2 regions of the Alteromonas sp. CNT1-28 genome follow, and region 1 is predicted to be linked to the other one. Evidence: predicted binding sites of a transcription regulator. Region 1 holds the regulator's gene; the other holds the start of a gene.
The links. The regulator sigma-54, encoded in region 1, starts transcription at its own class of promoters, with help from an activator protein. The targets are predictions, from matches to a motif close to GTTGGCACGNNNNTNGNNT.
Positions count from the first base shown of each region.

Region 2: the regulator sigma-54 is predicted to act here: its motif matches at 1,965-1,983, upstream of MHN02_RS02125 (DUF3192 domain-containing protein).

Region 1 covers NZ_JAKREZ010000006.1:252,924-260,920, forward strand. The annotation lists gene rapZ (RNase adapter RapZ) at 1-116, opposite strand, end outside; gene ptsN (PTS IIA-like nitrogen regulatory protein PtsN) at 201-644, opposite strand; gene hpf (ribosome hibernation promoting factor) at 658-945, opposite strand; gene MHN02_RS05865 (RNA polymerase factor sigma-54) at 976-2,457, opposite strand; gene lptB (LPS export ABC transporter ATP-binding protein) at 2,531-3,256, opposite strand; gene lptA (lipopolysaccharide transport periplasmic protein LptA) at 3,259-3,813, opposite strand; gene lptC (LPS export ABC transporter periplasmic protein LptC) at 3,782-4,360, opposite strand; gene kdsC (3-deoxy-manno-octulosonate-8-phosphatase KdsC) at 4,357-4,905, opposite strand; gene MHN02_RS05890 (KpsF/GutQ family sugar-phosphate isomerase) at 4,906-5,886, opposite strand; gene MHN02_RS05895 (calcium/sodium antiporter) at 5,889-6,845, opposite strand; gene mlaF (phospholipid ABC transporter ATP-binding protein MlaF) at 7,637-7,997, shown strand, end outside.
Region 2 covers NZ_JAKREZ010000002.1:92,297-100,293, reverse strand. The annotation lists gene MHN02_RS02130 (GNAT family N-acetyltransferase) at 599-1,246, opposite strand; gene MHN02_RS02125 (DUF3192 domain-containing protein) at 1,467-1,832, opposite strand; gene MHN02_RS02120 (hypothetical protein) at 2,107-2,442, shown strand; gene syd (SecY-interacting protein) at 2,502-3,038, opposite strand; gene queF (NADPH-dependent 7-cyano-7-deazaguanine reductase QueF) at 3,184-4,044, shown strand; gene MHN02_RS02105 (diguanylate cyclase) at 4,117-5,673, shown strand; gene ppnN (nucleotide 5'-monophosphate nucleosidase PpnN) at 5,685-7,061, shown strand; gene MHN02_RS02095 (DUF3192 domain-containing protein) at 7,253-7,627, shown strand; gene MHN02_RS02090 (histidine kinase) at 7,639-7,997, shown strand, end outside.

The sequences.
Region 1 (7,997 bases):
GTGGGAAGTAAGTTTACCGGGATATTATCAACACAGTAATAACCTAAATCTTCCAATGCGCGAAGTGCGACAGACTTACCAGACCCCGAACGACCACTGATTATTATCAGCTTCACCTACTTTCTCCCTAATACTCTGGTTTTATCACATACGCCTTGTTGAATTAGGCGCCCACTAAACGGTTAATAGGCGCTTAATGTTTAACTTAATGCAGATAGAATATCGTCGCTTGTCGTTGCGCGACGTATTGCTTTAATCGTTTCTTTGTCGCTTAGTTTACCAGCCACGGTGGCCAGCGTTTGAAGGTGTCCTTCGGTCTGTTCCTCGGGAACGAGTAGCGCAAAAAAGATGTCTACGGGTTTCTCGTCAAGGGCGTCGAAGTCAATTGCTGGCGTGCTGGTTACAACAATGGCAATCACTTTCTCGAGGCCCGGCAGGCGCCCGTGGGGCAGGGCGATACCATTGCCAATGCCTGTACTACCCATACGCTCTCGAGCCATCAAACTGTTGAGTACCGTTGCCTGATCAATGTTCTCGTTTTGCTTGGCAGCGATATCAGCGATGATCTCAAGAATTCGCTTTTTACTATTACACTGAACCGCACACTCGGTGCGGTCCAGACTTACGATGGCTTGTATATCCATGCTTAATTAACTACTAATGTTTTTTCAGTTTTTCCTTATGCTTGATTACCTGCCGGTCGAGTTTATCAACCATGCTGTCAATCGCCGCATACATGTCGGTATTTTCTGAGGATGCGAATACTTCAGCGCCACTTAAATGAACGGTCGCTTCGGCTTTTTGATTTAATTTTTCAACGTTCAGGATGACATGCACATTAGAAATGTGATCAAAGTGACGTTCAAGTTTGCTGAACTTCGTATCGACATAATTACGCAAAGAGTCGGTGATTTCGACATGATGACCAGTAAGGTTGATTTGCATATTTCGTCTTCCTTATATTATTAAGCCCGATTAAATAAGGCTTTTGCGTTGGTTCGACGGCGGGATCGACAACGATTCCCGGTACTTTGCTATTGTTCGCCGGGCAACTTTAATGCCTTGTTCGGCCAACAATGAAGCAATCTTGCTATCACTTAGCGGCTTGCTAGGCTTTTCAGCGGCCACTAATTTCTTGATCAATGCACGAATCGCTGTAGATGAACATTCACCACCAGACTCTGTTGCAACGTGGCTTGAGAAGAAATACTTCAATTCGAAGATTCCACGTGGCGTATGCATGTACTTTTGCGTTGTCACTCGCGAAATAGTGGATTCGTGCATATCTACCATTTCTGCGACATCATTTAGCACCATTGGTTTCATCATTTCCGGGCCGTGCTCAAAAAAGCCCATTTGCTGCTGCACAATGCAGTTTGCAACCTTCATTAAGGTTTCGTTACGAGATTCAAGGCTCTTTATGAACCACTTAGCCTCTTGCATGTGTGAGCGGATGAATTGTGAATCGCTACTATTCTTGGCACGGCGACTCATTGCAGCGTATTGTTGATTTACGCTTAATTTAGGCAGACTGTCGGGGTTCAGCTCAACCACCCAACGGCCATTTTTCTTGGTTACTGAGACATCAGGAATAACGTACTCAGGCTCTTTAGTAACTAAAGCACTACCTGGGCGAGGATTCAAGGTTTGCAGTAAACGCATTGCCTCGCGTAGCTGATCTTCTTTCAATCGGCTTTTACGCATAAGCGTACGATAGTCTTTGCTGCTCAGTAAGTCAGAGTACTCTTCAATTAGTTGCTTTGCTTCAGCAAGCCACGGTGTGTCTTCTGAAAATTGGCGCAATTGCACCATCAAACATTCTTGTGGAGAGCGTGAGCCAGAACCAATAGGGTCGAACATCTGAATGCGCTTTAGCACACATTCTATTTCGTCCATTTCAATCGGCTCTTCCATATCATCATCGTTAACCGCTTCTAAAATATCATCAAGGGTAACGGTTAAATAACCTGACTCGTCAATAGAGTCGATGATTGCTGTAGCGATTGCGCGATCGGTATCCGAGAAATGGGTAAGGCGCATTTGCCAAAGAAGGTGCTCTTGAATATCTTCAGTAGTCTCACCTTGGAAGATTTGCTCGTCGTCATTGGATGGACCCGGAGCAGGCGAAGATGAAGCAGAATAGTATTCGTCCCATGTGCTGTCGATTGGCAGCTCATCGGGAAGATCGTTTTTCTCAAGTGCATCGCCGGCTTCTAGTGTGTCACTAGATGCAGAAGCAGTGGCCTCAGAGCCGCTGTCATCGTTGTCGATATTGTTCTTTTCTAGTTGCGGCTCGTCGTTACCTTCTTCAACTTCTAATAGCGGATTAGAATCGAGCGCTTCTTGGATCTCTTGTTGAAGATCAAGTGTAGAAAGCTGCAGCAGTTTAATGGCCTGCTGAAGCTGTGGTGTCATGGTAAGTTGTTGGCTAAATTTTAGCTGTAAAGATGGTTTCATCTACGTCTTATTTAAATGCTCTAAATTGAATATACCAGAGCGAAACTGAAAAATGACAATTCGGTTACATTAACTATAGCCTGAATTGTTCGCCTAGGTATACATCCCTTACTTTTTGATTACTTAAAACCTGTTCCGCCGTTCCTTGCGCAATAAGCTCGCCATGACTCACAATGTACGCCTTTTCACAAACATCCAATGTCTCTCGTACGTTATGGTCTGTGATAAGGATTCCAATACCCCTATCGCGAAGATGTTGTATTATCTTCTTTATATCATTAACTGATATTGGATCAACACCAGCAAATGGTTCGTCTAACAAAATAAATTGCGGTTTTGCTGCCAGAGCGCGGGCAATCTCAACGCGTCGGCGTTCGCCCCCTGACAAACTCATCCCCGTACTATTACGTATATGGTTAATATTAAATTCATCAAGTAGCGCATCAGCTTCTTCTTCTTGCTGTTGTGAATTTAAATCTTTACGGGTTTGCAAAATGGCCATGATATTTTCATGCACTGTGAGCTTTCTGAAAATAGAGGCTTCCTGCGGTAGGTAGCCAATTCCGCGGCGTGCGCGCTCGTGCATGGGCTGATGAGTTAGCTCATTGTCGTCGATTTCAATCTTGCCTTTATCCAGATTCACTAAACCAACAATCATGTAGAATGTGGTGGTCTTACCAGCGCCATTTGGGCCAAGAAGACCAACAATTTGACCCGTTGAGACAGACAGACTTACATCTCGAACAACCTGTCTTGACTTGTAAGCCTTAGCAAGATTTTTAGCGCTCAAAGTTGCCATTGCTATTCATTGCCCTCGTTGTCTTTTTTGTCTTTCTTAGACGAAGTTTTGCGAATGGTCTCAGGTGTGAATACTGTGGTCACTCGACCCTCACCATCCTTACCTGCGCCGCCAGTCGCTAGCAATTGCTCGGTAATCATATCGAACGTGATGTTGTCACCCTGTACTTTACTGGTGTCTTGTTTCAACTCTGCGTTTCCGGCAAGAGAAATCGTTCGGTTCACCACTTCATAGCGTATTTCATTAGCTTTTGCCGAAACTGGCGTGCCGTCTTCCAATTGCTGGGAATAGCTTGCAGGCTTTCCTCTAGCAATAAATATTTCACGACCACCACCGTCAGTGGCAATTACTTCCACTTCGTCAGCTTCAATAACCAAAGAGCCTTGAGTTATGAGTACGTCGTCTTTGTACAACGCGGTTTTATTTTTACCGTCGATAAACTGGGTGTTCGAGCCTATTTTTATGGGCTGCGAAAAATCATCTTCACTGGCGTGTACCGCACCGCTAGCGATGGCAAGCAATAAACTAGTTGCTAGGGGAATAAGTGGTTTGTACATGATCTAAAAGCTCGTATTCTTGTGTGCGTAAATTCGCGTTAAACCCATTACTTAAAATGACATATTGGGTGCCCAGTATTTCAACGGGTTGGTCAGATGTCATTTGCTTGGTTTCTAAATTAATTTGAATGTACTCGGTCGATATACTTCTGACAAAGTCATCGCCAGTTTGGTTCTCAATATTAACTTGGTTTTCCAGCTGGATTAGCTCGTTATTGTATAGTGTACCTTCATCAGCGGTTACCACCCATGGTGATGACGCGTTTTCTGTATAAAGGGTGTATTTAGGTTGCTGAAACAATACAAAGCCAAGCTGGTCGTAATGCTCCATCGACTCTGCAAATACTTTGTGATTTAACTCACCGTCTTGATTGTACAGCGTAGTGGTTAGATTTTTTGCTTTGTAGGCGGGCTTTAGCGCATCGTTTTCACGATTTCCCTGCGTTTCAGGCTGCTCTTCCATCCACGTAGGGATGTACATCAGCATCGCCAGAATAAATAGCGCTGATATACTTAATCCTAAGCGATTAAAGCCAAACAGGCTCATACACTAGCTCCAAAAATCTCATTTGCTACCCCTTTGGCCTGCAAAATGGTATCCGATATTTCTCGGACCGCGCCAAACCCACCGGGAAGGGTCGTAATCCAGTTTGCTTGTTTTGCTACGTAAGGATGGGCATCGGCAACCGCAATTTTAACTGAAACGTGCTTGTACATACCCGTATCTGGCATGTCATCACCTACCGCAGCCACTTCGTCAGTGTTTAACTCAAGGTGTTTCATCAGGTCGCTAAGCGCGTCTGCTTTATTCTCTTCGCCTTGAATTATATGTGCAACATTCAGTGCCTTCATTCTATTTTCAACAATGGCAGAGCGACGTCCAGTAATTACCGCGACATTCACTCCATTGCTCACTAGCGCTTTTACACCATATCCATCACGGGTATGGAATGCTTTAAGTTCTTCACCGTCGTTACCTAAGTAAATTCGACCATCTGAGAACACACCATCAACGTCGCATACCAGCAACTTTATCTTGGCTAGTTTTGCGAAAAGCGAGTCATTTATTTCCGTGTACAAGGTGGTTGTCATTTAAAGCACTCCTGCTTTTAATAGCATATGCATGTTAAAGGCCCCAACAGGTTTGCGCTTATCGTCAGTAACCATTAACGCACTAATTTTATGGGTTTCCATCAAATTCAGGGCTTCTACAGCCAGCTGACCTGCGGTGGTAGTCTTGCCGCCTTTAGTCATTACTTCTTCTACTGTCGCACTGTGTACGTCTACGCGGGCATCGAGAATTCGTCGTAGGTCGCCATCCGTAAAGACGCCTGTCAGCGTACCGTCTGCCGCTATCACGCCTGTCATACCCAGTCCCTTTTTAGATATTTCCAGCAGTGCGTCAGCAACAGAAGCACTGGCATGGACAAGGGGGATATCACTGCCGCTTTGCATGATATCGCTAACTTTAAGCAGAAGTTTTCTGCCTAAACTACCGCCTGGGTGCGAAAGCGCAAAGTCATCTGAGGTGAAACCTTTTTGGTCGAGCAGTGCTACCGCAAGCGCATCACCCATAACCAGTGTGGCAGTTGTGCTTGACGTAGGAGCAAGACCTAGCGAACACGCTTCTTTTTCAACGCTGATATCAAGTACGACATCTGCGTGTTGCCCTAATGAACTGGAAGCACTGTTGGTCATGGCGACCACCTGTATGCCTAAGCGCTTAACTACGGGCAATAAGTTAACGAGCTCGTTAGTCTCGCCAGAATTAGAGATGGCGAGTAAGACATCGCCTTTGCTTAGCATGCCCAAGTCGCCATGGTTGGCTTCACCAGGGTGCATGAAAAATGCAGGAGTACCTGTACTGGCAAGCGTAGCGGCAATTTTATTTCCGATATGCCCAGACTTTCCCATACCACTCACGACAACTTTACCCTTGCAGGCAAAGAGAATATTACAGGCAGCGATAAATTCATTGTTTAAACGCTCTGCCAGATTAGCAATAGCTTGAGTTTCAATTTCAATAACGCGCTTTGCTGAGTCGATATAGTTCATCTGAGTTTGTGTATTCATGATTATCCGAATAGCCAGAATTGATAGCCGATAAAGCAAGCCAGAAGTATGAATCCATTTGTTCTTGATATTGTACGTTTGCCGATTAAATCGAAGCTGAACAAGAACAATAATAATGTTAAACCAAGCATTACGTACATATCTCGGTTGTAAACGTCAGGGTCCAGGATACCAGGCGCGATTAACCCAGGCATGCCAAGTACGGCAAGTAGGTTGAAGATATTTGAGCCGATGATATTACCCAGTGCTAAATCGTCTTCACCTTTCAGTACACCCGCAACACTTGCTGCTAGTTCAGGTAGACTTGTACCAAACGCAATAATCGTTAGTCCGATAACCAAATCCGAAATGCCCATGTATCTGGCAATTTCTACTGCTGAGTTCACCAAAAAGTGAGCACTTAATGGCAGTATTACAAGGCCTACACCAATCCAAATGAGGGCTGACGTATTTGAAACGCCTTTGGGGATTTCATCTGCGGTTTCCGCAACCAGAGGATCTTCTTTATCTACCTGTAGCGACAACCACGCCATCATTGCCAGTACGAAAATGAACAGGCCTAGTAGGATAATGCCTTCATAAGACTTAAGTTCACCGTCAAACATAAAGCCAATGGCAATCAATGAGATGATAAGGAGTGCTGGAAGCTCGCGCTTTAATGTTGTAGATGAAACAAGCAATGGTTTCACTAGCGCGGTTATACCTAAAACTAGCGCGATGTTCGTGATGTTAGAACCTAGCGCGTTACCCACGGCGGTGTTCATATTGCCATTTGCGGAGGCTATGGCGGAAACCACAATTTCAGGTGCCGAAGATCCCATAGCGACAATCGTTAGTCCGATCATCATTGGAGAAATGCCGATGTTTTTTGCTAATGCTGAGGCGCCATATACAAACCGGTCAGCGCTCCAACTCAGTACAATCAGCCCAACAAGAAAAATGACAATGTTTAAAAGCACAACAACCTGTAATAGAAAGTATTTCGCTAGATTGTCGCAAAAAGAGTGCCATTTGCCTATGCTCGCAGCGTTTTATTTTCGCCAAATACTGTCAATTGACGTAAATTTCCGCTGAATACGCAAATTAGGTCGCACTTACACACACAAGACTTCATATTCAGTTTCAGTTAAGAAACAACAAAATAGGATGGAGTCAATGTTAAGCGTAAAGATTGCTAGGGAAGGTTAGGCACTTAAACGTGAGATACCGAATACCAGTCCGCATAGATAATTGCCCACTCAGAAGGCGCTGGCAAGTTTCCTAGCGAAGCGTGGGAATACAGGAATGGCTGTTCCCTTTCAAATTCCCAGAATGAAGCTAGGAAGCTTGCCAGACCTTCCCGAAGGGCGAGTTTAAAATGTCCGTACTCTTTGTTGTGTTAACTCTCGCTGCGTGGGTAATAATCTATACGGACTGGTATATATTCGTCTTAATCGAACATAACTTGTAACTTTTTGACTTTGGCGAGGGGCTTGAAAAAGCGTACAATGCCCTTAAATTACACCGCCCAGACAAGGTGTTCTATACCGTGTCTGGCGATAGAAATTCAAAAAAGTACACTGGAGAGTAAACTTTTTTGATTTTATGCGCTCATAAAGTAAACTGTGCAGTAAACCTTAAGAGTAGATCAAGTGAAGGCACAGAAATTGAATACTCACTTACTCTTATAATTTTAAAATTTTCTAAGTGGATTGAACGCGTTATTTTATAAGCTCTCAATCCAACGTCAGGGGTCGACATTTAAGTAACTATGGATCATTTAGTTGAAGTAGATAACCTTACCTTTAAGCGCGCTGATCGCATCATTTATGATGGGATATCGCTAAAGGTACCCAAAGGCAAAATTACTGCGGTAATGGGGCCAAGTGGTATAGGTAAAACCACGCTGCTGCGCCTTATTGGCGGGCAGTTAACGCCAGATGAAGGTGACGTTAGATTCGACGGCGATTCGATTGTTTCTATGTCGAGAAAAACGCTATATGAGACACGTCGTAGAATGAGCATGCTTTTTCAAAGTGGTGCGCTTTTTACCGATATGAGTGTGTTCGATAACGTGGCGTTTCCACTTCGCGAACATACAAAACTTTCTGAAGACGTTATTGCGACAATTG
Region 2 (7,997 bases), on a different contig from region 1:
GTCCTTCTTTCGTCCTTGGTTTGCTCGTCCATGCAAACTAGAAATTCCTTAATGGCTATCCTGCCGTTGGCTTCTTGCCTCTAGCTCCTTGCTAGCTCTCGTCCATTTTTCCCTGCTACATCCTGTATGCGAAGTCCTTTCACATTTTACGTCCCTGAATCCCTTTATATCCTTTAAAATCCGTTTCTAACATCCTGTTAATGCAGTGTCCTATCTGCTTTCCTTTCCCTTTCCCCACTGCCTTGTGGGAGTCTCATCCTTAAGTTGTCCTAACTTATTCCGTTGATGATCCTTGACTCAATCCGTGACTCGTCGTGTTTCCTTGTGACATGTTCATAGTATCCCTTCCAATTATTACCGCCATATTGAATTACAGAGATTTAAGAAAGATTCTTGTACGACTTTTGACTAATTTTTAAAAACTTCAATATAATCAATAACTTTATACTTTAGTATAAATTAATCTTTCATCATTTAGGTAAGATCACTCACAGCGTTTGTAGGAAATGTCTTACAAACGCTGTAGTAAATTTGGTGTAAAGATTGGAACTGCAACGTATGACGTTTTGGTAGGAGTATCACAACGAATAAAAAAACATCATTTTAGCCTGAACATTACCTCACCGTTCACATGAGAAAGGCTTAGTTGTCCTACAACCTGATAATTGTCATCGTTAAAGAAAGCGCGATGTTTTTCTATAGTCACGAATACCGAAACACCCTCACTTTTTTCATCTTCCTCTACCACGCTATCAATAGCGCCAAGTAAAATATGCCCAAGCCCATGATGTTGATAATCTGGATGTACTGCAATGAAACTCAGCATGTGGAAGTTATCGGCGGGAACTAATGCTCGCACTTTTTCTTCTTTCTCTAGCATTTGCTTTGTACCGAACAAACCTGCCGTTAAAAGCATCCGCAATCTCCAGTGCCAGTAACGTCCTGAACCAAATGCTGCATCGGGCGCGGTCAAGCATGCAACGGCAATAAGCCGCTCATCATCGAACAGGCCAATCATCGGCTGCTCTGCAACCCAAAATGCATTGAGCTCTTCACGGATAGCTGACCGTAGACGGCTTTCATAACCTTCTTTTTCTGCTTGGAAAATGTCAATGAACAATGGGTCATCTACATACGCATTGTAAAGAATAGAGGCGGCAACTTTGAGATCATCTACAGATAGATAGATTGCTTTAACCGTGTCTTGCAAGGGGGCTATTGCATTATTAATAGCATCAGTATTCATCAGGGGCTCCTTGTACGCAAAGTTATACAACTGCTTTTACCCATTTAAACAAAATGAGAGAAGTGGACACTACCGCACAACTTTTATCATTGCGCCAACCACCCACTTAAACTGATTAAACTTTAGCCTACGCGAAAAACCCCTGCATGTTAACTTTTTATTAACATTTAAAAACAGTTAGTAATGCATACTTTCGTAATCAATTACCAACTAACGATTATTAGTGCATTAAGCTATAAGCACTGTCACCCCAGCCAACTAAGTTTCCATTTCTGAAAACCAACGGCGTACACTCGTCTTTTGTGGTGATACCATCGCCCATCGTTTTTTGAGTTCGGTAGTAAAGTACGCGATATGTGCCGTCTTGCTTTTCGAACAGTTCATTGAAATCCGCAACGCCCATTTTTCTCAATACACTTTCGTAAGTTGTCCCTGTTTCAAGATTCGCAATGTGTTTACGATTGTTAAACTCTCTGCCTTCCCAATCAGCACCATAGTGACTATCTGAACCGCCACCTACTGATACGACACAACCTGAAAGCAAAACTGAAGATGCCAAAGCTACTGAAAGAAGAACCGTTTTCATGTGAATTCCTTAATTATGTGTGTTGTTTTTATTCGATACTACGCCTACTTTGTGAACCGACACTGAATAGACATAAATACGCTAACGTAAGAACCACTGCGTTTATGCGTGATAATGTAAGTTATGATTGGTAAACAAGATTAAGGCCAAAAATTAAATCATTGATTTTTATAATAATCTTAATAACACCATTCTACGAAGACTTTGAAAAATAGTGAAATCAGTAACTTATTAGTGAAATTGACTACGTAGACAGGCTACACTGCGACTATTCATGACTTTGAACCATTTTCGTATTATGAGTAACGCTAACCTGCAGCAACTTCACGTTTTGTGCCTTCAAATGCATAAAGAAGGAAAAACACCGTCCGTAGGCATTTTACGTGCAAAAGCTCCCTTTAAGGTATCGGTAACCGAAGCTATTGAAGCGATTAAGCGATTTAACGCACACAAACCTAAGCTAGAGGTATCTAACGAAGAAAACGTAGCGCAACAAAATCCTGTCGCCACAACTGATGAGCCGGGCAATTTGCATGCACGGGTAGAGACGTTAGAAAAAGAAGTGGCGGAGTTAAAGCGGGCGCTACATAAAATTATTAACGCCCAATAGCTTTTAGTCTTGCAGGCCGGTAATTTTAGGTCTGATTGACGTCAGTCATAGCGTCAACGTCATATAGCAGGTGTAAGTTGCTCAATAAACACCGCAAGAGATGGCGCAAGAATTTTGGCAGGCTCTCTGCCAACCTGCTCGAGTGCCACTTCGCCACTTTCGTTGACAACGGTTAAAATAAAATCTTCTTCGTCAGTTAAACCAAAAAACAATGTTGGCGCTTGCCTAAGTCTTTGCTTCATCAACAAATGCCCAATCAAGTTTTGCTGTAATCTTTCAAAATCTTCGGTATTGAAAACTTGAAGCAATTCACAGCGACCTTGCGGGGCGTTAGCCTTTAAATTATCGCTGTAGTAACGAGTAAAATACTCGCAGTAGTCAGGATTTAGCTTTAGCGATAATGCCTCTTCAACATTACTGAAAGACTGCACAGGCGATTGAAGCGTAGGAGACCATCTAACAAGTTCACCGTCTTGCGCCGTCGTCTCATAGCACGGCGAGGGCCACTCGCTATCAAATGCTATCTTGAGTCCCTCGGCCTGTTCGACATAAGATGATACAAATTTATCTAATTGTGCTGAAATTGTTAGAGCCATTATGACGTTACCTGCGTATTTTTGGGGTACACTATACAACTAAACAGTTAAGTCAATACTGGGGTTAATTCTACTGTGCTGTAAGACTGTGTGTCGCTGTGCAGTTCAACACTTTTAATCCCGCGTAGATGCATAAAAGGTTCTTATGTCGACGGACAACTCACCTCAAAAAATTACTATCTCTGCACCTGATGACCTCTCTTTGGGTAAACAGGTTGACTATGAATTTGAATATAATCCTGACTTGTTGCAAGGCGTGCCGCGCAGTCTAAGTCGTGATACGTTGAACCTGGCTGGCTCCGGTTTACCTTTTGATGGTATCGACACTTGGACAGGATACGAACTTTCTTGGCTAAATTTAAAGGGTAAACCTAATGTGGCAATTTTAGAATGCCACGTTCCTATCACCTCAAAGAATCTAATCGAATCAAAATCATTTAAACTGTATTTGAATAGCTTCAACCAAACAAAATTCGCTTCAGCAGAGGACGTACGACAAGTGCTTCAAGCGGATTTGTCAGCGTGCGCAGGGGAGCCTGTCGAGGTAAAACTAATTCTTCCAGAGCAGTTTTCTTCGCTACAATTCCAAGAATTTAACGGAACCTTGTTAGATAGTCTGGATGTAGAAATCGATCAATATTCCCCTAATACTCAATACTTGACTGTTGCGAAAAATGTAACAGGAGTTCAAGAGACGCTTGTTTCTCATTTACTTAAATCTAATTGTTTAATCACAAGTCAGCCAGATTGGGCTAGTATTCAAATAAGGTATGAAGGAAAAGCTATTGAACACGAAGGGCTTTTGAAATATCTAATTAGCTTTAGGCAACACAACGAGTTTCATGAGCAATGCGTTGAGCGCATTTACAACGACATCATGCAGCATTGTCAGCCAGATAAGTTAACCGTTTGTGCGCGTTACACACGACGAGGAGGTTTAGATATCAACCCTTTCCGTTCAAATTATGAAGCGCCTTTTGCTAATCATCGTCAAGCACGTCAGTAATATAACGGTGAAGTACATACCAACGCTACCTGAGCCGCGGCAGTAATAGCGAATTAGAATAAAGACGAGATTATGGAAGCAAAACAACTACAAACCCTAAAACAAAATAACGCGCTTCTTTGTCAGTTTATTGTGAAACTCTCAGCATTTTATGAGGGCTTCTCGGATAAGATCGATACTGAACTTAAGGTGTTACGAGGCCACCTTTCTGGCACACCTAATTTTAGTCTTGCCGCTGTGAGCATAGAAAAACTCAACAAATCACTTCAGCATCAAGAAATAACGCTTAGAAAGTACAGTATTGATACTGTTTCATCGCTAGAAAATGCAATGAAACAACTACAGAAAATTGTATTTGAAGATACTGAATTAAAAGGGTTAACCACGCAGGAATTGATTAAGCTAAATCAACCTGTAGGTGATATTTTCAGTATTTATAAACTCTATTCAAAAGCCATCGCGCTTCACCGCATTGCGCTCAACAAGGAAATGGTTGGACTTGAGCCATCTGAAATTACAGAAACTAAGTCCACTAGCAATGAAAGCACATCGGCTCATTCGATTAAAGATGATAACCCTCACTACCGTTCTATTTTGGTTGAGCTTAATCACCTTATTGCTTCTTATGCGCAAAAAAAACCTAACGATCAGCAACTCAACGATATAAAGCAACGTCTTGATGAAGGCATGGATGAAGACCAACTGCTTAAAAGCTGCGTTGTAATTTTACGCATGATCGTTCAAGACGCTATGTCAGAGGCGAGCTTAACAGGAAGGGTGATTCAGAGTCTGCACCGTTCATTAGGTCAGGTGAGTAGCGACGTAAGCAATACGATCCAAGGTAGCCAAGCCCAGTTCGAGCAGCGCCAAGCTGGTAATGAGCAACTTAAACGTGACATTATTCACATTGAAGAAGCCGTATCGGAAAGCAGTTCTTTAGAAGCACTTAAAGAGCAGACACAGTTTCGCGTAGAAAAGCTTGTGACTACGTTAAGCGAGCAACAAAGCAACGACCAGCAAGGTCAAGAAGCGTTAATGGCACTGCTCTCCTCTATGCAATCGCGAATAAATACACTTCAGCAGCAAACCAGCGTTTATAAAAAGAAGCTGGCCGAGCAAGCAATGCAAAGCCGCACCGACCCCCTCACTCGGCTTCCAAACAGGCAGGCGTATAATGAGAGACTAGAAGCTGCTTTCACTAAATTTAAAGAAAATGGTGACTTGCTTGCGGTCGCCGTTGTGGATATTGATCATTTCAAGTCAATCAACGATAGATTCGGGCACGCAGCAGGCGATAAAACCCTTCAGGTAGTGAGTAAATTCTTAAAGCAAAGTTTGTCCGAAAGTGATTTTATTGCCAGGTGGGGAGGAGAAGAGTTTGTAATGCTACTGCCTCAGGCGCAGATGGCAGATATAGATAAGAAGCTTAATGAAGTTAGAACTAAACTTGCTGCAATGCCGTTTAAATTCAAGCAAGAAAAAGTAAAAATCACCGCATCTTTTGGCGCAACCTGTTTCAATGACAATGATACTACTGAAACTGTGTTTGAACGCGCCGATGAGTACCTCTATAAAGCAAAACGAAACGGCCGCAACCTCGTAGTCACTGATTTAAGCACTGACTTATAGGAAGTAAAAATATGAAGAAAGTGCAGCTTAACCCTGTTGGCTGGATGAGCCAGCTATCACAAGTAGAAGTTTCTCGTCTTCAAGACGCCACCAACAGCGAGCTCTTTGCTATGTTCAGAAACTGTTGCCTTGCAGTATTGAACAGCGGCGTTGACGAAGACAATTTCGAAGCACTTTTTGCTCCTTATGAAAATTTTGAAATAAAACTCATTCGTCGTGAACGAGGCGTAAAAATAGAACTCGTGAACCCTCCTGAAGTGGCTTTCGTTGACGAAAAACTCGTTCGTGGTGTGCACGAACATCTATTTGCGGTCCTTCGCGACCTGCTTTATATGGGTAACAAGTACGCATTTCTTCACCAAACCGCACCGGCTGAAGGTAACGACATCACAGACATGGTGTTTGACATGCTACGCCACGCTAAAGCGCTTGAAGGGAACGATGGCGTAAACACAATTGTCTGCTGGGGCGGCCATTCCATTAATCAAGTTGAGTACAAATACACGAAAGAAGTGGGCTATCAGCTCGGCTTGCGCGACATGAATATTTGCACAGGATGTGGGCCTGGAGCGATGAAGGGTCCAATGAAGGGCGCCACCATCGGCCATGCAAAGCAACGCCACAAGACAGGCCGTTACATTGGCATCTCTGAGCCGAGTATTATTGCCGCCGAGCCGCCCAACGCCATTGTCAACGAGCTCATTATCATGCCTGATATTGAAAAGCGTTTAGAAGCGTTTGTTAGACTCGGACATGGCATTATCGTGTTTCCAGGCGGTGTAGGCACTGCCGAAGAATTACTTTATCTGCTTGGCATTTTGATGAATGAACGCAATGCGCAGCAACCTTTTCCTTTCATTCTAACAGGGCCAGCTGGTAGCGAAGAATACTTTGAAGCCATAGACGCCTTTGTTGGTGCAACACTGGGTCCAGAAGCACAGTCAAAATATCAAATCATTGTGGATGACCCAGAAGAAGTAGCACGCACCATGAATAAACACCTTGAAAAAGTGAAGAAGTTCAGAGGTGCGATGGGTGACGCATTCAGCTTTAATTGGTCATTAAAAATTGAACAGGACTTTCAACAGCCCTTTATTCCAACGCATGAGAGTATGGCCGACCTTCAACTGCACTTAGATCAAAGTAAAAGTGATCTAGCGGCCAATTTGCGCAAAGCGTTTTCAGGCATTGTTGCGGGTAACGTAAAAGCAGAAGGCATTGCTCAGATCAAAAAACATGGTCCGTTTGAGCTCACCGGTGATAGTACACTGATGGAGAAGGTTGATACACTACTCGAGTCGTTTGTAAAACAGCATAGAATGAAGCTGCCTGGTAGCGCGTACGAACCATGTTACGTTGTAAAGAACGATAAGAGAAACAGCGAATAACACGAGACCGTGGCAAGACGCATTTGCTTACGTTTACTACTTATGTTTAGTAGTCGTTTTGCGGTACACTATTAGAGAGTATTGTTTAACGAATGATTGTAGTGCACATTTAGCCTATGCTCGGCTCCCGAACAATGTCGGGCTTTGGCTTGCAGTAGCATTCAAGTAAAGAAAAACGAGAAGTAACGGTCATGAATACCAAGGTTATTCGTCTAATTTTAGCTGGCATCGCCCTTTATGCGGTGTTTGTTTTTATGGTTATCGCGTTCTATCCCGATAAGCCTGAGAATATGGATTGGAAAGACCGTGAAGAATATAACCGTGTCCAAATAACCAAGTTAAAGTTAGGCAGTACAAGAGAAGAAGTTTTGGCGTTACTAGGCTCACCTGACATTACAGAAGCCAAGCGACAGGGTGCCACAGCTATTCAAGTTATGTTTTTTAGGACACAACATGTGCGCGCTGACGGCTTAACCACGCAAGATGAATGTACACCGTTGCTTTTTGAAAACGACAAACTTATTGCATGGGGTGAAGGGGCTTACTCCAGTTACCAAAAAAGTTAGAAGGATGGGGAGTGAGCGACATCATTTCCACGCTTAAACGCCTGGTTCAGTTAGGTAACACTGAACTTTCTGTCGAGCAGCGTATAAACCATTGGTTGAAAATCGCTAAACGGATCCTGACCTTAGTAAACGCCAATCCAGCGCTTGCTGCAGCAACGTTACACATCGATAATGACCTTCCCAAAGATACTCAACATCTTTTATTATTGGCGCTGTTTGGCAAGCTTTGCCGATTAAACGACCACTATTTACAACATGTGCTTGCGTCTTTACTCGCATCCCTCTGGCTTTCAAGTAAAGGAACACCAAGCGACCAAACGGCCAATATCATTCGCTTTTTGCGTAAACACAATCTCTCGATTTGGCTGGA